DNA from 4 places in the Streptomyces sp. NPDC059002 genome. Region 1 is predicted to be linked to each of the others. Evidence: riboswitches for the same ligand, from Rfam matches in the RefSeq annotation. Region 1 holds a riboswitch; each other region holds the start of a gene.
What was found. Region 1 has a riboswitch for cobalamin ahead of ACFWZ2_RS04695 (ribonucleoside-diphosphate reductase subunit alpha). Riboswitches for the same ligand answer to the same signal wherever they lie in the genome.

Region 1 (4,911 bases):
TGCGGCTCGATGCACTCGTAGACGCCCGCGATGGACGCGATGGTGGCGGTCGGCGCGATCGCGAGGAGGAGCGAGTTGCGCATGCCGGTGGTGGCGATGCGCTCCCGGAGGGCCGCCCAGCGCTCCGGCCAGGTCAGCTCGACGCCGTAGTGGTCCGGGTGCAGGACGCCGCGCGCGGTGCGGGTCTTCTCCCAGGCGGGCAGCGGGCCGTTGCGCTCGGCGAGGTCCGCGGACGCCTCGTACGAAGCGAGCATGATGCGCTCGGCGATGCGGGTGGAGAGCGCGCGGGCCTCGGGGGAGTCGAACGGCAGCTTCAGCTGGAAGAAGACGTCCTGGAGGCCCATCGCGCCGAGGCCCACCGGGCGCCACTTGGCGTTGGAGCGTCCGGCCTGCTCGGTCGGGTAGAAGTTGATGTCGACGACGCGGTCGAGGAAGGTGACGGCGGTGCGGACGGTCTCGTCGAGCCGCTCCCAGTCGATGTCGCCGTTGTCGACGAACGCGCCGAGGTTGACCGACCCGAGGTTGCAGACGGCCGTCTCCCCGTCGTCCGTCACCTCCAGGATCTCCGTGCAGAGGTTGGAGGAGTGGACGGTGTGGCCGGGCTCCGCCGTCTGGTTGGCGGTGCGGTTGGCGGCGTCCTTGAAGGTCATCCAGCCGTTGCCGGTCTGCGCGAGGGTGCGCATCATGCGGCCGTACAGATCGCGGGCCGGCATGGTCTTCTTGGCGAGCCCGGCGGCCTCCGCCTTGCGGTAGGCGGCGTCGAACTCCTCGCCCCACAGGTCCACGAACCCGGGCACGTCGGCCGGTGAGAACAGCGACCAGTCCTGGTCGGCGGCGACCCGGCGCATGAACTCGTCCGGGATCCAGTGCGCGAGGTTGAGGTTGTGCGTGCGGCGCGCGTCCTCACCGGTGTTGTCGCGCAGCTCCAGGAACTCCTCGATGTCGGAGTGCCAGGTCTCCAGGTAGACCGCGGCCGCGCCCTTGCGGCGCCCGCCCTGGTTCACGGCGGCGACCGAGGCGTCCAGGGTCTTCAGGAACGGCACGATGCCGTTGGAGTGCCCGTTCGTGCCGCGGATCAGCGAACCGCGGGAGCGGATGCGGGAGTACGAGAGGCCGATGCCGCCCGCGTGCTTGGAGAGCCGCGCGACCTGGTGGTAGCGGTCGTAGATCGAGTCGAGCTCGTCCAGCGGGGAGTCGAGGAGGTAGCAGGAGGACATCTGCGGGTGGCGGGTGCCGGAGTTGAAGAGCGTCGGCGAGGACGGGAGGTAGTCCAGGCGGCTCATCAGGCCGTACAGGGCGGCGACTTCGTCGAGCGCGCGGGCGCTCCCGTCCTCCGCGAGACCGGCCGCGACACGCAGCATGAAGTGCTGCGGGGTCTCGATGACCTGCCGGGTGATCGGGTGGCGCAGGAGGTAGCGGCTGTGCAGGGTGCGCAGGCCGAAGTAGCCGAAGCGGAAGTCGGCGCCGTCCGCGAGCGCGGTGTCCACCAGCGTGTTCAGGCGGGCCGCGTGCTCGGTGACGAAGTCCGCCGTGCGGTCGGCGATCAGGCCCTCGCGGTGGCCGACCGCGATGGAGTCGGTGAAGGAGCGCACGCCCTGCGTGGCGGCTTCCTCGCGGATGCCGATCGACAGGAGCCTGGCGGCGAGCTTGGAGTACGCGGGGTCCTCGGAGATGAGCCCCGCGGCCGCCTCCGTCGCAAGCTCCCGCAGCTCGGCCTCGTCGGCCTTGGCGGACCGGCCGCGCAGCGCGGCGCCGGCGACCCGGCCCGGGTCGGCGTCGGGGAGGTCGGCGGTGAGGTCGGTCAGGGTGCGCAGCAGCGCGGTCCCTGGCCCGTCGGTACCCTCGGCGGTCGGCGTGGTCGTCGCTGACGCAGGTTCGGCAGGCGCGATGGTCACGTGGAGCTCTCCCTCGCTCGGCTCTGGGCCTGGGGGAGGGAAGGGCGACGCACGGGCGCACCCGGGCAGGGCGGCGCACCGCGTCCACCGGCCCACTCCACGAGGCCCGGACGGTCGGCACCCGGGCCGGACGGCTCGGGTGCGCTGCCGGCAGGTCCTCGGACTCGCGGGTACGACAAAGACGTACACATACACCGTTGCGGGACAGTTCCGGACTTGCACCGGATTCCCCTGCGGCGACAGCGAGCACGAGCATACATCTTGTGCCGCGTTTCTGAAGCAGGCCCACATCTTGTGTCGGCGCCGAAGGGGTGCCGTGCGTCGGATGCCCTAGAACGTCAACTCGTAGGTGAGCAGCGTCAGGTCCGCGATCGGCTTCCAGTCCCGCTCGGGGGTCCGTACGAAGCCGAGGCGTTCGTAGAGCCGGTGGGCGGCGCGCATCGAGGGCTGCGTGGACAGGACGAGCCCGGAGCGGCCCGCGTCCCTGGACCGCTGGAGGCACTCCCGCACCAGCGTCTCACCCGCGCCCCTGCCGCGCGCAGCGGAGGAGACGGCCAGCATCCGGATCTCCGCCTGGCCGTCCCGCGCGATGTCGGCCATCGGCCCGCCGGACGGGACGAAGGTCACGCAGCCGAGCAACTCCTCGTCGGCCACGGCGACCAGGACCTCGGCGCGGGCGTCGCGCGCGGCCACGTCGCGCAGCACCGTGAGGTAGGTGTCCGAGCTCCCGAAGGTCAGATGTCCGTCGTCGAGATAAGCCTGCGCAGTGAGGTCGCCCAGTGTCTCGTACTCGGTGGGGTGCGCGCGTCTGATGATGATGTCCATGCGGCGAAGTGTGCAACAGGGGTACGCGGTGGGCCGCCGGTTTTCCGGAACGCGGATACGGCAATGGGCCGCCGGTTTTCCGGCGGCCCATCGTCAGGTGTGGAGCGGGCGGATCAGCGGCTCAATGTCCCGCGCCCGCCGTCGCCTTCGGCAGTTCCTGGACGACGCCGGGGTCGCCCGCGTCCGCCGTGTAGTCCTCCGGGGACGTCTCGTCGATGCCGTCGGGGGCGTTCAGCGCCTTCAGGACGAAGGTGAGGACGACGGTCACGACCACGTTCAGGACGAACGCGGTGAGGCCGATGTAGCCGATCTCGCCGATGCCGGGGATGGTGTCGGACGAGCCGCCGAAGTGCTTCTGCGTCGGCGACGCGACACCGTACGCCGCGAGCGTGCCGTAGACCATGCCGACCGCCCAGCCCGCGAGCAGCGCCCAGCGGTGGAACCAGCGGGTGAACAGGCCGCCGACGAGCGCGGGCATCGTCTGCAGGATCCAGATGCCGCCGAGCAGCTGGAAGTTGATCGCGACGGTCTTGTCCATGCCGAGGACGAAGACCAGCGCGCCCACCTTCACCAGGAGCGAGACCAGCTTGGAGACCTTGGTCTCCTGCTCGGGCGTCGCGTCGGGCTTGAGGAAGTCCTTGTAGATGTTCCGGGTGAAGAGATTCGCGGCCGCGATGGACATGATGGCGGCGGGCACGAGCGCGCCGATGCCGATCGCGGCGAAGGCGACGCCGGTGAACCAGTCGGGGAACATCTCCTCGAAGAGCTGCGGGATCGCCAACTGGCCGTTGTCGACCTTGATCCCGGCCGCGATCGCCATGAAGCCGAGCAGCGCGAGCAGGCCGAGCATCAGCGAATACAGCGGCAGGATCGTGGTGTTGCGGCGGATCACGTTGCGGCTCTTGGACGAGAGCGTCGCGGTGATCGAGTGCGGATACATGAACAGCGCGAGAGCCGAGCCGAGCGCCAGCGTCGCGTACGTCCACTGTCCCGCCTCGGGCGGCGCGAGCGCGCCCCGCGGTTTGCCGGTCGCCGGGTTGGTCTGCGCGAAGGCGTCACCGGCCTTGGCGAAGATGTCGTCGAAGCCGCCCAGCTTGATCGGGATGTAGATGATGGCGACGACGATGACGAGGTAGATCAGGCCGTCCTTCACGAATGCGATCAGGGCGGGGGCGCGCAGGCCCGAGGAGTACGTGTACGCGGCGAGCACCGCGAACGCGATCAGCAGCGGCAGGTCCTTGATGAACCAGTTCGTGTCCGGACCGCCGCCGACGCCCATCACGTCGAGAACGGCCTGGATGCCGACGAGTTGGAGCGCGATGTACGGCATCGTGGCGAGGATGCCGGTGACCGCGACGGCCAGCGAGAGCCCCTTGGAGCCGAACCGGCCGCGGACGAAGTCCGACGTGGTCACGTACCCGTGCTTGTGCGAGACCGACCACAGGCGCGGCAGGAAGGTGAAGATCAGCGGGTAGACGAGGATCGTGTACGGAACGGCGAAGAAGCCCGCCGCGCCCGCCGCGTAGATCGCCGCGGGGACGGCCACGAAGGTGTACGCCGTGTACAGGTCGCCGCCGAGCAGGAACCAGGTGACCCAGGTGCCGAACGACCGTCCGCCCAGGCCCCATTCGTCCAGGCTCTGCTCGTTCTCCGCCTTGCGCCAGCGGGCGGCCAGGAAGCCCATGACCGTGACCGCGATGAAGAAGAAGATGAAGACGGCGAGCGCGACACCGTTCACGCCGCCGGTTCCCGACGCGAGCACGTTCATCGTCCGGCACCTTCCGTCAGCTGCCGGGCCTCGGCCTTGCGGGCGCGCTGGTCACGCTGCCACAGCTTGTACGCGATCATCGTGAGAACCGTGGAGATGAGCACCCACAGCATCTGGTACCAGTAGAAGAACGGGATGCCGATGAAGGTCGGTTCGACCTTCGCGTAGGAACTCACCCAGAGCATCGCCACGAACGGCGCGACGAGACAGAGGGCGATGACCACGCGGACCGGCGTGACCACCGGTCGGCTCACTTCAGGCGCATCTGACATGTCATGGCTCCGCTCCCTCGCTCATCCCACGTTTAACGTGCGGGAAATCTAAGCGAGAGTCTTGATCTATGGAACCCCCGTCCGGATAACGGACGGGTCAACATGCCTGCTCAGCAGCAGCGGAACCCCTGCCGGGGATCCGACTCCTGCC
Region 2 (4,911 bases), on a different contig from region 1:
TCGCCGGTGACGACGACGGCGTCCAGGTCGTACGGGAGGTCGTTCAGGTAGGTCATGACGGCGCGGGTGCGGTCGGCACTGCGGCCGCCGTCCTCGGCGCCGGTGTCGATGTGGATGTCGCTCACGTGGGCTATCACTGGCATGCCGCGAACCTACGGGGCCCGCGGGGCCGGGTTAAGAGCCAACCGCGGGTGCTTGGACTGGTCCGCGGACCGTGGCTCAGCCCCGCAGGAAACGCACCGAAGGCCGCTCGCCGCACCCGTCGCCCGCCCGCGTCACCACCGCCCGCACCCCGTACACCTCCGCGATCAGCTCCTCGGTGATCACCTCGGCGGGGGTTCCCGCCGCGTACGCCCTGCCCTCCTTCAGGACGAGGAGCCGGTCGCAGAACATCGCCGCCAGATTGAGGTCGTGCAGCGCGACGACGCTGGTCACGGGGAGCTCGGCCACCAGCGAGAGCAGCTCCAACTGGTGCTGGATGTCCAGGTGGTTGGTGGGTTCGTCCAGGAGCAGCTCGCGGGGTTCCTGGGCGAGGGCGCGGGCGATCTGGACGCGCTGGCGTTCGCCGCCGGACAGGGTGTGCCAGGACTGCGTCGCGCGGGCGGCGAGGCCGGTGCGCTCCAGGGCCTCCCGGACCGCGCGCTCGTCGTCCGGCGTGGGCGCCGACCAGGCGCGGCGGTGCGGGATGCGGCCCAGGCGCACGACGTCCCCCACCGTCAGCTCGACCTGGGTGGAGGCATGCTGCCCGACGACGGCGATCCGGCGCGCGACGGTGCGGCGGCCGGTGTCGGCCAGCGGGCGGCCGTCCAGGGTGACCACTCCGGAGGCCGGGGCGAGGACGCCCGCGAGGATGCGCAGGAGCGTGGACTTGCCGGAGCCGTTCGGGCCGAGGAGGCCCACGGTGGCGCCCGCGGGCGGGGCGAGGCTGACGCCGTCGACGACGAGGCGGCCGCCCGCCTCGCGGCTGACGCGGTCGGCGCGCAGGCCGTGGGTGTTCGGTGCGCCGGCTGCGTACGTCATGTCGCCCGCCTCGTCCGGTAGAGCACGGCGACGAACGCCGGTACGCCGATCAGGGACGTCACCACGCCCACCGGGACCTCCTGCGGGTCGAGGACGGTGCGGGCCAGGGTGTCCACCCAGACGAGGAAGACCGCGCCCGCGAGCGCCGTGACGGGCAGCAGTCGGGCGTGGCCCGAGCCGACGAAGGCGCGGGCCGCGTGCGGCAGGACCAGGCCGACGAAGCCGATGGCGCCCGCCGAGCTGACCAGGGCGGCGGTCAGCAGGGCCGTGGTGCAGAGCAGGATCAGTCGGGTGCGGGCGACGCGGACGCCGAGGGTCGCCGCCGCCTCCTGGCCGAACGCGAAGGCGTCGAGGGTGCGGGCGTGGGACAGGCAGACGAGCAGGGCGCAGGCCAGGACGGCGGCGCACAGCCACACATCGGTCCAGCCCACCCCGCTGAGCGAGCCGAGCAGCCAGAACAGCACCCCGCGGGTGGTCTCCGCGTCGCCCGCCGTGAGGATGACGAAGGACGTGAGGGCGGAGAAGAGCTGCATCGCGGCGACGCCGGACAGGACCACGCGGTCCGTGCTGCCGCCCAGCGTGTGGCTCAGGAGCAGCACGAGGGCGAACGAGCAGAGCGCGCCCACGAAGGCGCCCGCCGACACGGACACCGCTCCCCCGCCCACGCCGAGGACGACGACCGCGACCGCGCCCGTGGACGCCCCGGAGGAGACCCCGAGCACGAAGGGGTCGGCGAGGGGGTTGCGGAGCAGGGACTGCATGACCGCGCCGCACACCGCGAGTCCCGCGCCGCAGACCGCGGCGAGCAGGGTGCGCGGCATCCGCAGGTTCCAGACGATGCCGTCCCTGATCGGGGTGAGCCGCGCCTCGCCCCAGCCGAGGTGCGCGGCGAGCGCCGACCACACGTCGGGCACGGAGATGTCCGCGGGCCCGATGGTGACGGCGACGGCCACGGAGAGGACGAGCGCGACGGTCCCCGCGAGGCACAGCAGCCCCTGCCGCGCGGTGGCGGCCGCGGTCGCCCTGCTCACCTGGCGAGCCCGAACTTCCGCAGCCCCGCGGCCACTTGCTCGATGCCGTCGACGGTGCGGATCGTGGGGTTCATGGCCTGGCCGCTGAGGAGTACGTAGCGCTTCTTCCGCACGGCGGTCAGGTTCTTGGTCACCGGGTTGGTCTCCAGGAACTTGATCTTCGCGGCGGCGCTCTCGGCGGACTGCGACTTGCGGGTGAGGTCGCCGATGACGAGGACGTCGGGGTCGCGGTCGGCGACGGTCTCCCAGTTGATCTGGGGCCATTCCTCGCGGGTGTCGTCGAAGACGTTCTGCGCGCCGAGCTCGCGGGTGATGATGCCGGGGGCGCCGCAACAGCCCGCCATGTAGGGGGCGTCGGAGTTGGCGAACCAGTAGAGGAGCGTGGCGTCGGAGGCGTCGATGTCCTTGGTGGCCTTGGCGACGCGGGCCTTCATGCCGGCGATCAGCTTCTCGCCGCGCTGCTCGACGCCGAACACCTTGGCCAGGTCGCGCACTTCGCCGTAGACGGTGTCCATGGTGAGGGTCTTGACGCGCTTGCCGTCGCCGCCGCCGTCGTTGTCCTTGCCCGCGCAGTCGGTGGGCGAGACATAGACGGGCACGCCGAGTTCGGTGAACTTCGTGCGGTCGGCGACGCCGCCCTTGCCGACCGTGTAGAGGAAGGAGGCGCTGACGAAGTCCGGTTCCTCGGCGAGGACCTTCTCCAGGGACGGGTAGCGATCGGAGAGCCGCTCCACCTTCGCGTTGTCCTTCGCGAGGTTCTTCAGAACGGGGTCGGTCCAGGTGCCGGTGCCCGCCATGCGGTCGGCGAGGCCGAGGGAGAGCAGGATCTCCGTGGAGCCCTGGTCGAGGGAGACCGCACGCCGCGGTGGGGCCTTGACCTCGGCCTTCTTGCCGCAGGACGCGACCGTGACCGGATAGCCGTCGGCGCTCTTGCCCGCGGGCCGCTGTGCGGAGCCGTCGCCGCACGCGGTGAGCGCGAGCGCCGCGGCGCAGAGCAGGGCGGCCTTACGTATACGGTCTTTCGAGGACACGCGATCCCTTGAGTCTCACGGCTCATACGCGGAGCCTGGCCTGCGTCACGCCCTCCGGCCGCCCGGTGTGCGGGCGGAGGCGCCAGCAGGTCTTCGGACTCGGGGATCGGCCGGGCGGGGCGCCTTCCCAGGCGTCGTCGGACGCCCAGTGGCCGTGGCCCCGCCCGTCCCCCTCACCGCTGCGCGTCAGTTCCGGATTCTCACCGGATTCCCTGGCCCAGGTGTGGGTTTGACTGGCTTGCGCAAGTTATCACGCGTGGTCAGGGGGCCGGTTCCGGCCTCGGCTCGCCGCGGTAGGTGCCGAAGGACCAGCGGTTTCCCTCCGGGTCGAGGATCGCGAACTCACGGCTGCCGTACGGCTTGTCCTCGATCTCGGCGGTGATCCGCACGCCCGCCGCGACGAGGCGTGCATAGAGCGCGTCGACCTGGTCGGTGACGACATAGGCGCCGGACGTGCCCGGCGTTCCGCAGGTGCCTTCGGGCGCGGCCGGATCGTACGAGCCGAGCATGATGCCGCCGCCCTCGGGCCAGTCGAGCTGGGCGTGGGCGACGCGGCCGCCGTCCTCGTGGACGGCGGTGCGCAGGAAGCCGACGGTGCCGACGAGGAAGTCGATCAGGGCGGGGGCGTCCTGGGCCTGGAGGCCCGGCCAGATGGCCGGGGCGGGGGTGCCGGGCCGCTGTTCCGCCGGGGTCTTCGGTGTGGTGTTCATGTGTCCCAGTCTTCGCCCGCGCCATGCGCCCCGGCTTGGATATTCCGGCACTCTTCGGCCAGCCAGCGGGTGGGGCTCACTCCCGTGTACTGCCGGAAGTCGCGGACGAGATGGGAGTGGTCGTAGTAGCCGGAGTCCGCCGCGACCCGGGCGATGTCGGGCCCCGTGCCCGCCGTGACGGAGCGGACCACCGCGGCCTTGGCGTGCTCGAAGCGCATCAGGCGCGCGGCCTGCTTGGGGCTCAGTCCGGTCTCGGCGCGGAACAGCGCGGTCAGCCGTCGCTCGCTGAGCGCGACGTGCCGGGACAGGCCGCCCACGGTGCCCGCGCCCCGGTGCCGGCCCAGCCAGGCCCAGGCCTCGGCGACCTCGGGACGTACGGAACCCGCGGCCCGCTCGTCGGCCGCGCGCCGCCTCAGATACGCGGACAGGAGGGCGAAGCGGTCCTCCCAGCGGTCGAGGGCGCACAGCCGCTCGCGGACCTCGGCGGCGCGGGCGCCGAGGACGTCCGTGCCCGCGGTGACGAGCTGCCCGGTCAGTGCGGCGGCGGGCAGTCCGAGGAGGGTGCGGGCGGCGAGGGGGTGCACGGCGAGCTGGATGCCGGCCTCGTGCTCGGGACTGACGAGGTACGCCGGGCTCTGGTGCAGGCCGCCCACGACGATGTCGGTGCGCACCGCGTCCGCACCGGTCGCCTGGCCGGGCGTGACGCCGCTCGCGATGTCCCCGTCGAGGGAGAAGACCAGCGTCAGATACGGCGACGGCAGGCCCTTGTGCAGGGTGGGCCGCTGCCCGGCGGTGCGGTAGCCGACCGCGGACACGACCATGCCGTCGAGCCGGGGAACGGCCCGGACGAACTCCTGGGAGCCCATGCGTCCCAGTATGCGCGGCCGGGGCGGCTCGGGTTCGGCTACCCGTATTCACCGGCCCCATGCCCCGCGTTCACGGTGACTTCGATCATGGGAAATGGCGGCGCGGCCCCATAGCATTGCGCGCCGCTCCGGACGGGGCCGCACATCGCTCTCAGGGAACGGCAGGGACGTAGAGACATGGCAGTACGGGCAAAGAACAAGCTGGCCGTCATCGGCGCCACGGGGGCGCTCGCCGCCGCCGTCCTCGCGGGCA
Region 3 (4,911 bases), on a different contig from region 1:
CGCCGCGTCGGCGACCCCGAGACGCCGGGCGTGCATCGACATCAAGGAGTGTTCCGCATGTCTGTCCCCCCACATCACGCGCGGCCACGAGGACGGTGGGGCCGTCTCACGGCAGGTCTCGTCGCCGTCGCCGCCCTCGCCCTCCCGCTCGTCCTCACCGGTCCCGCGCAGTCCGCGAGCGCCGCGGTCGGCCTCACGCCGGTGTCCGGCTTCGGCTCCAATCCCGGTGCTTTGAAGATGTACGTGTACAAGCCCGCGTCGCTGCCCGCGCACGCGCCCGTGGTCGTCGCGCTGCACGGGTGCACACAGAACGCCCAGACGTACGCCGACCACTCGGGCCTGCCGGACATGGCCGACCGTGACAAGTTCATCCTGGTCCTCGCCGAGACCACCCTGTCGAACAACCTCAACAAGTGCTTCAACTGGTTCCAGTCGACCGACAACCGGCGCGACCAGGGTGAGGCCCTCTCGATCCGGCAGATGGCCGACCACGCCGTCTCGTCCTACGGCGGCGACGCCGAGCGGGTCTTCGTCACCGGCCTGTCCGCGGGCGGTGCCATGACCTCGGTCATGCTGGCCGCCTACCCCGACGTCTTCTCCGCGGGGGCGATCGTCGCGGGCCTGCCCTACAACTGCACGAAGGGCAGCACCCCCTTCCAGTGCATGAGCCCGGGAGTGGATCTGAGCCCGGGCGAGTGGGCCCAGCGGGTGCGTGACGCATACCCGTCGTACGGGGGGCCGTGGCCGCGCACCGCGATCTGGTACGGCGACAAGGACACGACGGTCGTACCGCGCAACGCGACCGAACTGCGCGATCAGTGGACGGAGTTGCACGGGCTCTCCCAGACTCCGACCCGCAGCTCCACCATCGGCCCCAACGCGACCCAGCACGACGAATACGTGGCCTCCGACGGCACGGTGGCCGTCGAGGTCAACAAGGTTCCCGGCATCAACCACGGCACTCCCGTCGACCCCGGGACCGGCCCCGAACAGTGCGGCAGCACCGGCGCCCCGTACTTCCTGGACTCGATCTGCTCCAGCCACTGGATCACGAAGTTCTTCGGACTCGGCGGCTAGCGGCACTCCTCACTCGGCGCTGACCCCGGCGAGCATCGCGACCTCTTCCCCACGGTAGTTCGCGCCGCCGCGGCGTGCCTGGCCCTGTCACCCCCAGGACCGGGGAGGTACTGGCTGGCCCGGCGCCCGGTCGGCAGCATGGCCGACGACCCCCGAGCCGACCCCCGGCACAGCAAGGAGCACCCTCATGTCGACCTATCTGCTGGTACACGGCGCCTGGCACAGCGGACAGTGCTGGGAGCGGGTGATCCCGCTCCTGGCGTCCGCCGGACACCGGGTGTTCGCGCCGTCGCTGACCGGCCACGGCGACAAGGCCCATCTGCTCGGCCCCGATGTGGGGCTCGACACGCACGTCGACGACATCGTCGGGCTGATCGTCGAGGCAGACCTCACCGAGGTGATCCTCGTGGGACACAGCTACGCGGGACTCGTCATCTCCTCCGTCGCCAACCAAGTCCCCGCTCGCATCGGCGAGTTGGTGTACCTCGACGCCATGGTCCCCGAGCACGGCGAAAGCGCGGCCGACGTCCAGCCCGCGACCCGGGCCCTGATCGACCGCGCCGTGCGCTCCGAGAGCGGCTGGCGGGTTCCGCCGCTCCCCGAAATGCCGCCGCCCGCGGGCCTGTTCGGCGTCACCGACCCGGCGGACGTCGCCTGGCTGCGCTCGATGCTTTCCGACCAGTCGGTGCGCTGCCTGCGGCAACCGGTCCGACTGGACGCCCCGGCCGTCGACGCGATCCCGCGGACGCACATCCACTGCGTGGTCGGTGTGCCGGAAGGCATCGTCCGACGGCCGGTCCCCGCGGTGCAGCCCAACGGAACCCCGTCCCAGGTGTGGGAGCTGCGGGCCGGACACGACTGCATGATCACCGCACCGGCGGACCTCGCCGGGCTGCTGCTCAAGCTCGCCTGACAAGAGTCCGACGACGCAACCGGCGCGCATGTCAGGCGGCCGACGAGCCGGAGGGGGGGCGTGCGCGGGCGTGAACGGGAGTGAGGGATGCCATCTTGGCCATGCACGCGACAGGCGGTACGTTCAGTTGGTTATCGACGACGGTACGAAACGGAAGCCGGTGAGAGCCCGGCACGGTCGCGCCACTGTGTGCAAGCGGTCCCCGGAGCGCTTGTGAGTCAGACCCGTTGCCGTCGTCCTGTGCACCACCGAGATGGGACGCGAACTCCCGAGGAGGCCCTGCCATGGCGCAGCACGTCGCCCAGCCGACCGCCACCACCCCTGTCGTACCCGCAAAGCTGCCGTTGAAGGCGATCGCCCCCTGGGCGGTCTTCTTCGGTGTGCTGATGCTCGTCCTGCTGTACTTCGTCGGCGCCGAACAGGGCGCCACCTCCGTGTTCAGCGGCGCGGAGGTCCATGAGTGGGTGCACGACGCCCGCCACCTGCTCGGCTTCCCCTGCCACTGACCAGAGGAACGCCGCGCGCACATGAACTCGACAACCGTAAGAAATCTGCTCGTTCGGGGCATGCTCGCCGGCCTGGCCGCCGGCGTGCTCGCCCTGGTCGTCGCCTACTTCCTCGGCGAGCCGAACGTCGACAGCGCCATCGGCTTCGAGGAGGCCCACGCGGGTCACTCCCACGAGGGCGAGGCCGAACTCGTCTCCCGGAGCCTGCAGTCCACGGCCGGTCTCGCCACCGGCGTCCTCGTCTACGGGGTCGCCTTCGGCGGCATCGCCGCACTCGCCTACTGCTACGCCCTGGGCCGCGTCGGGAACTTCGGCCCGCGCGCCACCGCGCTGCTGCTCTCCGGCTGCGCGCTGCTCGCGGTGTACGTCGTCCCGTTCCTCAAGTACCCGGCCAATCCGCCCGCCGTCGGCAACCCCGACACCATCGGCAAGCGGACCACCCTGTATGTGCTGATGATGGTGCTGAGCGTGCTCCTCGCGGTCGGCGCCACCATCCTGGGCAAGCGGCTCGCCCCCAGGATCGGCACCTGGTACGCCACGGTCGTCTCCCTCGCCGGATTCGCCGTGGTCATCGGGATCGCGTTCGCCATCCTGCCCGTGGTCAACGAGGTGCCGGAGCACTTCCCCGCGGCGCTGCTGTGGCGCTTCAGGCTCTCCGCGCTCGCCACGCAGATCACGCTGTGGGCCGGATTCGGCCTGCTCTTCGGCGAGTTGGCGGAACGACTGCTGCGGCCACGGCCGGTCGCGGCGCCTGGTGAGGTGGTGTCGGCCGGGCGCTGACCCGGTCCGTCGCACCTGGCTCGATCCGTCGTACGCGAGGGTCCCCGGAACCATCCGGGGGCCCTCTCGCGTTGCACAGGAACCACCACGATCAGGCGACGAATCGAGGAGCCGAGTGGCCAGACAACTGCAGCCGCGACACATCACTCTCGGCGGCCGCGACGCGGTGGCCCTGACCCCCGGTGAGTACGAGCAACTGGTCGCGAGCCGACGGCAGATAGGCGGCCAGAGCGCCCGCGTCCGCGTCCTCGCCCAGCAGGCGAAGCGGACCGAACGCCTGGTGCGGGAGCTGGAGTTGCTCATCGGCGACTGCGCGGGGGACACCTGCGGCGCCGAGCCGTCGGCGGACGCCACGTGTGTGCGCTGCGCCGTCGCCGCGGCACTGAGCCGCTACCGGGACGCTCCGGCCCACTGAGTCAACTCCCGTGGGTTCAGGGCGTGTCCAGGGCGTGACCGAGCCGCACGTTCCACCGTCCGGACCTGCCGCTGAACTCCGTGACCGTCAGCGGTGCCACATCGATCCGCCAGAGCGCGGCCGGTGGAGCGCCCGTCGCATGGACCGCCGCGGCGCGCACCACTTCCGGCTCGACGACGGCGACGATCCGTCCGTCGCCGGTCGGCGCGGTGTCGAGCCAGCGCGCGACGCGCGCGCAGAAGGCCGCCACGGACTCCCCGCCGGGCGGCGCGCAGTCCGGATCGGTCAGCCATCGGGCCACCGCCTCCGGCTCCCCGGCGCTCACCTCGTGCAGGGTCCTGCCCCGCCAGCGCCCCATGTCCATGCCGGTCAGCTCCCTGGGCGCGGTCACCGGGCCGAGCCCGAGCGCCTCCGCTGTTCCCCGGCACCGAGGGCTGTCCGAGACGACGATGGCGGAGGCGGCGGGCGCGGACAGGGATCCGGCCGCGGCGCGCGCCGCGGTCAGGCCCCGGTCGTCGAGCGGGGCGCCGTCGTCGAAACGGGCCTCGCGCAGCGACGCGTTCATGGCGGGCGAGACGAACAGGACGCGGCTGGTCACCAGGGGAATCCTTCGGGTACGTGGGGGCGGGCGCGGTCATGCGGGCGGCGGGTTCAGCGGGTGCGGGCATCGACGGGATAGGGGACGTAGGTCCGCCGGTCGGGATCGATGGCGAGCCGCCCACCGGCCGGTGGCCTGGCCCGCTGGGCGCAGTCCCGCCGCTCGCAGATGCGGCAGCCCAGGCCGATGGGGGTCGCCGCCCGTGGCTCGTCGAGGGCGACGCCCTCCGCGTAGACCAGACGGTGCGCATGACGCAGCTCGCAGCCGAGCGCCACGGCGAACTCCGCGCGCGGGGCGTGGTGACCGAAGCCGCCGCGGGTGATGGTCCGCGCCACCCAGAACGAGCGTTTCCCGTCCGGCATTTCGGCGACCTGGGTCAGGATCCGGCCCGGCGCGGAGAACGCCTCGTAGACCGTCCACAGGGGACAGGTGCCGCCGAGCCGGGAGAAGTGGAAGTCGGTCGCCGACTGCCGTTTGGAGATGTTGCCCGCACGGTCCACACGCAGGAACGAGAACGGCACGCCCCGCTGCCCGGTGCGCTGCAGGGTGCTCAGGCGGTGGCAGACGGTCTCGAAGCCGACGCCGAAGCGCGCGGACAGCAACTCGATGTCGTAGCCGACCT
Region 4 (4,911 bases), on a different contig from region 1:
GCGAGTCGGCGAGGGCCTCGCCGGTCTCCCACGCGAGGCGCGAGGGGACGGCCTTGGGGTCGACCGAGTAGAAGTTGCGGCCGGTCGGCAGGACGTTGACGAGGCCGCGCAGGGGGGAGCCGCTGGGCCCGGCGGGGACGAAGCGGCCGTCCAACGCACGTACGGCGTTGTCCAGTTCGGCGGTGGTGGCGTTGAGGCGGGGCACCACCTCGGTCGCCGCGAAGTGGAGGATCGCTGCGACGGGGTCGGCGCCCTGGTCAGGGGCACCCTGCACCGTGGGCTGTGCCCACCCGTCCCGCCCTGCGGGACGATTGCCCACAGCAGCGGCGACCTGGACTGCGGCGGTCGGATCCCAGTCCGCGTCGTCCATCGCCTGGACCAGGGCGCGGGCCTTCTCCTCGGCCTCGTCCGCGCTGACGCGCGTCGCCGCCGACTCGTCGAGGCCGAGGGCCTCGCGCAGGCCGGGCAGGGCGGACGTGCCGCCCCAGATCTGGCGGGCGCGCAGGATCGCGAGGACGAGGTTCACGCGGTCGGCGCCGGCCGGGGCGGTGCCGAGGACGTGCAGGCCGTCGCGGATCTGCATGTCCTTGATCTCGCAGAGCCAGCCGTCGACGTGCAGCAGGAAGTCGTCGAAGCCGTCGTCGTCGGGACGGTCCTCAAGACCCAGGTCGTGGTCGAGCTTGGCGGCCTGGATGAGCGTCCAGATCTGTGCGCGGATCGCGGGCAGCTTCGCCGGGTCCATGGAGCTGATCTGGGCGTACTCGTCGAGGAGTTGCTCCAGGCGCGCGATGTCGCCGTAGGAGTCGGCGCGCGCCATCGGCGGCACCAGGTGGTCGATGAGCGTGGCGTGCACGCGGCGCTTGGCCTGCGTGCCCTCGCCCGGGTCGTTGACCAGGAAGGGGTAGATGAGGGGAAGGTCACCGAGTGCGGCGTCGGGGCCGCAGGCCGCGGAGAGGCCCGCGTTCTTGCCCGGCAGCCACTCCAGGTTGCCGTGCTTGCCGAGGTGGATCATCGCGTCGGCGCCGAAGCCGCCGTCCGCCGCGGAGGCCGCGATCCAGCGGTAGGCGGCCAAGTAGTGGTGCGAGGGCGGCAGATCGGGGTCGTGGTAGATCGCGATCGGGTTCTCGCCGAAGCCGCGCGGCGGCTGGATGAGGATCAGCAGGTTCCCGCGGCGCAGCGCGGCGAGCACGATGTCGCCCTCGGGGTCGCCGCCCTGGCCGACCCGGGAGCGGTCCAGGAACATCTCGCCGGGCGGCGGGCCCCAGTGCTCCTCCACGCCCGAGCGCAGCTCCTCGGGGAGCGTCGCGTACCAGCGCTTGTAGTCGGCGGCCGGGATGCGCACCGGGTTGGCGGCGAGCTGCTCCTCGGTGAGCCACTCCTGGTCGTGGCCGCCCGCGTCGATCAGAGCGCGGATCAGCTCGTCGCCGTCGCCGGAGACCAGGCCGGGGATCTCCTCCGAAGGACCGAAGTCGTAGCCCTCGCCGATGAGCCTGCGAAGGAGCGCCACCGCGGACGCGGGGGTGTCGAGGCCCACCGCGTTGCCGATGCGGGAGTGCTTGGTCGGGTAGGCGGAGAGCACGAGCGCGAGGCGCTTGTCGGCGGCCGGGATGTGCTTGAGGCGCGCGTGGCGTACGGCGATTCCGGCGACCCGCGCCGCGCGCTCGGCGTCGGCGACGTACGCGGGAAGCCCGTCCTCGTCGATCTCCTTGAAGGAGAAGGGGACCGTGATGAGGCGGCCGTCGAACTCCGGCACGGCGATCTGGCTCGCGGCGTCGAGCGGCGAGACGCCCTCGTCGTTCTCCTCCCAGGCGGTGCGCGACCCGGTCAGGCACAGGGCCTGCAGGATCGGCACGTCGAGCGCGGTCAGCGCGCCCGCGTCCCAGGACTCGTCGTCACCGCCCGCCGACGCCTCGGCGGGCTTGGTGCCACCGGCGGCGAGGACCGTGGTCACGATGGCGTCGGCGGCCCGCAGTTCGTCGATCAGCTCGGGCTCGGGGGCGCGCAGCGAGGCCACGTACAGCGGCAGCGGGCGCCCGCCCGCGTCCTCGATCGCGCCGCACAGGGCGTCCACGAACGCGGTGTTGCCGCTCATGTGGTGGGCGCGGTAGTAGAGCACCGCCACGGTCGGGCTGTCAGTGCCGTCGGCGCCGTCGGCGCGGGCGGCGCGTTCGAGGGGGCCCCAGGACGGGGCGGCAGCGGGCGGCTCGAAGCCGTGGCCGGTGAGCAGCACGGTGTCGGAGAGGAAGCGGGCCAGCTGCTCCAGGTTGGCGGGGCCGCCGTGCGCGAGGTAGGCGTGCGCCTCGGCGGCGATGCCGACCGGCACGGTGGAGGAGGCCATCAGCTGGGCGTCGGGGGCCTGTTCACCGGTGAGCACCACGACGGGCAGGCCGCTCGCGGTGAGCTGGTCGAGGCCGTCCTGCCAGGCGCGGACGCCGCCGAGGAGGCGTACGACGACGAGCTCGGCGCCGTCGAGCAGCGCGGGGAGTTCGGCCAGGTCGAGGCGGGAGGGGTTGGCGAACCGGAAGTCGACGGGACCCCCGGCAGCACGGGCGCTGAGCAGGTCGGTGTCGGAGGTCGACAGCAGCAGAAGCATGCGGGCGCAGGCCTTCCTCGGGGTGTCCGCGCCCCGGGTGGTCGTATGGACGGCGGGAGTTCCTGACTCGCCCCACACGGGTGGGGCTCACAGTGGCGGGACCGCGCCGGATTCACACCGGGCTTCCTCCCTCGGGTCCTGGTGGACCCACGCCGTCGCTGGCGTCGACGGACCTGGCGGTCCGCCGCCTGCATAGTAAGTCCTGCCCGCGGTCGGCGGGGCGGCCACCTGCCAGGACGGCCGTATCGGGAGGCGACCGGCCGGATCCGCGTGGGTATGCTCGCCGCCATGCCGCCCACCCGAGCAACATCCCCAAACCAGGGCGAATCTCCCATACGTGACCGGGGCGACGCCTGCCCCGGAGCCCTCCGCCTGCACCGCGCCGACGACGGCCTCCTCGCCCGACTCCGCCTGCCCGGCGGCCTCCTGACGTCCCGTCAGGCCGACGCCCTGGCCACCGCGGCGGAGCGTCTCGCGGACGGGAACCTCAGCATCACCTCGCGCGGCAACATCGAGCTGCGCGGCCTCGGCGACACCTGCGGAGGCGAACTCTCCGCCCTGCTCGCGGACGCCGGTCTGCTCCCCTCCGAACGGCACGAACGCGTACGGAACGTGGTGGCGTCACCGGCGGCGGGAACCGACCGACTCGGCCACGCCGACGTGCAGTTGTGGGCCCGTGAGCTGGACGGACTCCTGTGCGCCGAGGAGTGGACGCCGGACCTCTCGGGCCGCTTCCTGTTCGCCGTCGACGACGGGCGCGGAGACGTCGTCGGGCTCGGCGGCGATGTGACCTTGATCGCAGAATCGGGCGGCACCGCGGTCGTTCGCCTCGGGGGCCGCGCCTTCCGGGTGCCCGCCGCGGACGCGCCGCGCGCCGCACTCACCGCCGCGGGCGCCTTCCTCGCCGCCGCGACCGCCGCGGGCAACGGCGCCTGGCGGGTGTGGGAACTGCCCCGCGAACAGCCCGTGGACCTCGCAGGAGCGCTGGAGAAGGCAGGCATCGAGGCCGTCCGCGCCGAGCCGTGGGCCGTCTCCCGCAGCGCCCCGCCGGCCCCCGGAGTCATCGGCCGCGCCCTCGCCGTCAACGCCCCGCTCGGCCGCGTCACCGCCGCCCAGTGGCGCTCCCTCCTCCCGCTGCCCGCCGACGAACTGCGCGTCACCCCCTGGCGCGGCTTCGTCCTGCCCGGCTTCGCCGACGAGACGGCGGCCCGCGAGCGCCTCGCCGCGCTGACCGGCGCCGGATACCTCACATCCCCCGACTCGCCCTGGCTGGGCGTCGGCGCCTGCACCGGCCGCCCCGGCTGCGCCAAGTCCCTCTCCGACGTACGCGCCGACGCCGTGCCCGGCCTCGGCGGCCTCCCCGTCCACTGGTCCGGCTGCGAACGGCGCTGCGGGCACCCGCACGGCGACTGGGTCGACGTCCTCGCCACCGGCGACGGGCAGTACGAGGTGAATGTGCGCATCGTCGGCGAGGAGTGGGTGCCCGTGACGGGCGGCACCCTGACCGAGACGGTCACCACGGCACGTACCACCACGAAACCAACGGCCACGAGATGAGCGAGAGCACAGTGTTCGACTACGAGAAGGACGGCGCGGCGATCTACCGCGAGTCCTTTGCCACCATCCGCGCGGAGGCGGACCTCGCGGGCCTGCCCGCCGACGTCAGCCAGGTCGCGGTGCGGATGATCCACGCCTGCGGGATGGTCGACCTCGTGCGCGACCTCGCCTTCAGCCCTCAGGTGGTGGCCGACGCCCGCAAGGCGCTGCGCGACGGGGCGCCGGTCCTCTGCGACGCGAACATGGTCGCGAGCGGCGTCACGCGCAAGCGGCTGCCCGCGGACAACGACGTGATCTGCACCCTCGCGGACCCGTCCGTGCCGGACCTCGCCCGGCGCATGGGCACCACGCGCAGCGCCGCCGCCCTCGAACTGTGGCGCGACCGCCTCGAAGGCTCCGTCGTCGCCATCGGCAACGCGCCCACCGCGCTCTTCCGCCTCCTGGAGATGATCGAGGAGGGCGCCCCCCGCCCGGCCGCCGTGCTCGGCATCCCCGTCGGCTTCGTCGGCGCCGCCGAGTCCAAGGACGCGCTCGCCGCGCACACCTCGGGCCTGGAGTACCTGGTCGTACGGGGACGTCGCGGCGGCAGCGCGATGGCCGCGGCCGCGATCAACGCCATCGCGAGCGAGGCGGAGTGAACGCCGTGAACACCGGACAGAGCCCGCAGGGACGGCTGTACGGGGTCGGGCTCGGGCCCGGCGACCCGTCGCTGATGACCGTGCGCGCCGTGGAGGTCATCGCCGCCGCCGACGTGGTCGCGT

Region 2: it holds a riboswitch for cobalamin, as region 1 does, so the genes downstream of both, ACFWZ2_RS26330 (ABC transporter substrate-binding protein) here and ACFWZ2_RS04695 (ribonucleoside-diphosphate reductase subunit alpha) in region 1, are expected to answer to the same signal.
Region 3: it holds a riboswitch for cobalamin, as region 1 does, so the genes downstream of both, ACFWZ2_RS27345 (CbtB-domain containing protein) here and ACFWZ2_RS04695 (ribonucleoside-diphosphate reductase subunit alpha) in region 1, are expected to answer to the same signal.
Region 4: it holds a riboswitch for cobalamin, as region 1 does, so the genes downstream of both, cobN (cobaltochelatase subunit CobN) here and ACFWZ2_RS04695 (ribonucleoside-diphosphate reductase subunit alpha) in region 1, are expected to answer to the same signal.

The regions. Positions count from the first base shown of each region.
Region 1 is NZ_JBHYJI010000003.1:215,968-220,878, forward strand. Features, by position in the region: gene ACFWZ2_RS04695 (ribonucleoside-diphosphate reductase subunit alpha) at 1-1,895, opposite strand, end outside; cobalamin riboswitch at 2,027-2,164, opposite strand; gene ACFWZ2_RS04700 (GNAT family N-acetyltransferase) at 2,226-2,720, opposite strand; gene mctP (monocarboxylate uptake permease MctP) at 2,842-4,488, opposite strand; gene ACFWZ2_RS04710 (DUF3311 domain-containing protein) at 4,485-4,760, opposite strand; gene ACFWZ2_RS04715 (YbdD/YjiX family protein) at 4,871-4,911, opposite strand, start outside.
Region 2 is NZ_JBHYJI010000032.1:66,426-71,336, forward strand. Features, by position in the region: gene ACFWZ2_RS26315 (metallophosphoesterase) at 1-143, opposite strand, end outside; gene ACFWZ2_RS26320 (ABC transporter ATP-binding protein) at 220-1,020, opposite strand; gene ACFWZ2_RS26325 (FecCD family ABC transporter permease) at 1,017-2,051, opposite strand; gene ACFWZ2_RS26330 (ABC transporter substrate-binding protein) at 2,048-3,082, opposite strand; cobalamin riboswitch at 3,149-3,335, opposite strand; gene ACFWZ2_RS26335 (VOC family protein) at 3,343-3,792, opposite strand; gene ACFWZ2_RS26340 (helix-turn-helix domain-containing protein) at 3,789-4,658, opposite strand; gene ACFWZ2_RS26345 (haloacid dehalogenase-like hydrolase) at 4,836-4,911, shown strand, end outside.
Region 3 is NZ_JBHYJI010000034.1:88,871-93,781, forward strand. Features, by position in the region: partial or broken gene ACFWZ2_RS27335 (alpha/beta hydrolase family esterase) at 58-1,074, shown strand; gene ACFWZ2_RS27340 (alpha/beta fold hydrolase) at 1,265-1,990, shown strand; cobalamin riboswitch at 2,089-2,240, shown strand; gene ACFWZ2_RS27345 (CbtB-domain containing protein) at 2,275-2,496, shown strand; gene ACFWZ2_RS27350 (CbtA family protein) at 2,518-3,276, shown strand; gene ACFWZ2_RS27355 (hypothetical protein) at 3,392-3,691, shown strand; gene ACFWZ2_RS27360 (histidine phosphatase family protein) at 3,708-4,289, opposite strand; gene ACFWZ2_RS27365 (short-chain fatty acyl-CoA regulator family protein) at 4,343-4,911, opposite strand, start outside.
Region 4 is NZ_JBHYJI010000016.1:109,745-114,655, forward strand. Features, by position in the region: gene cobN (cobaltochelatase subunit CobN) at 1-2,593, opposite strand, end outside; cobalamin riboswitch at 2,629-2,763, opposite strand; gene ACFWZ2_RS17305 (cobalamin biosynthesis protein CobG) at 2,870-4,150, shown strand; gene ACFWZ2_RS17310 (precorrin-8X methylmutase) at 4,147-4,788, shown strand; gene ACFWZ2_RS17315 (precorrin-2 C(20)-methyltransferase) at 4,794-4,911, shown strand, end outside.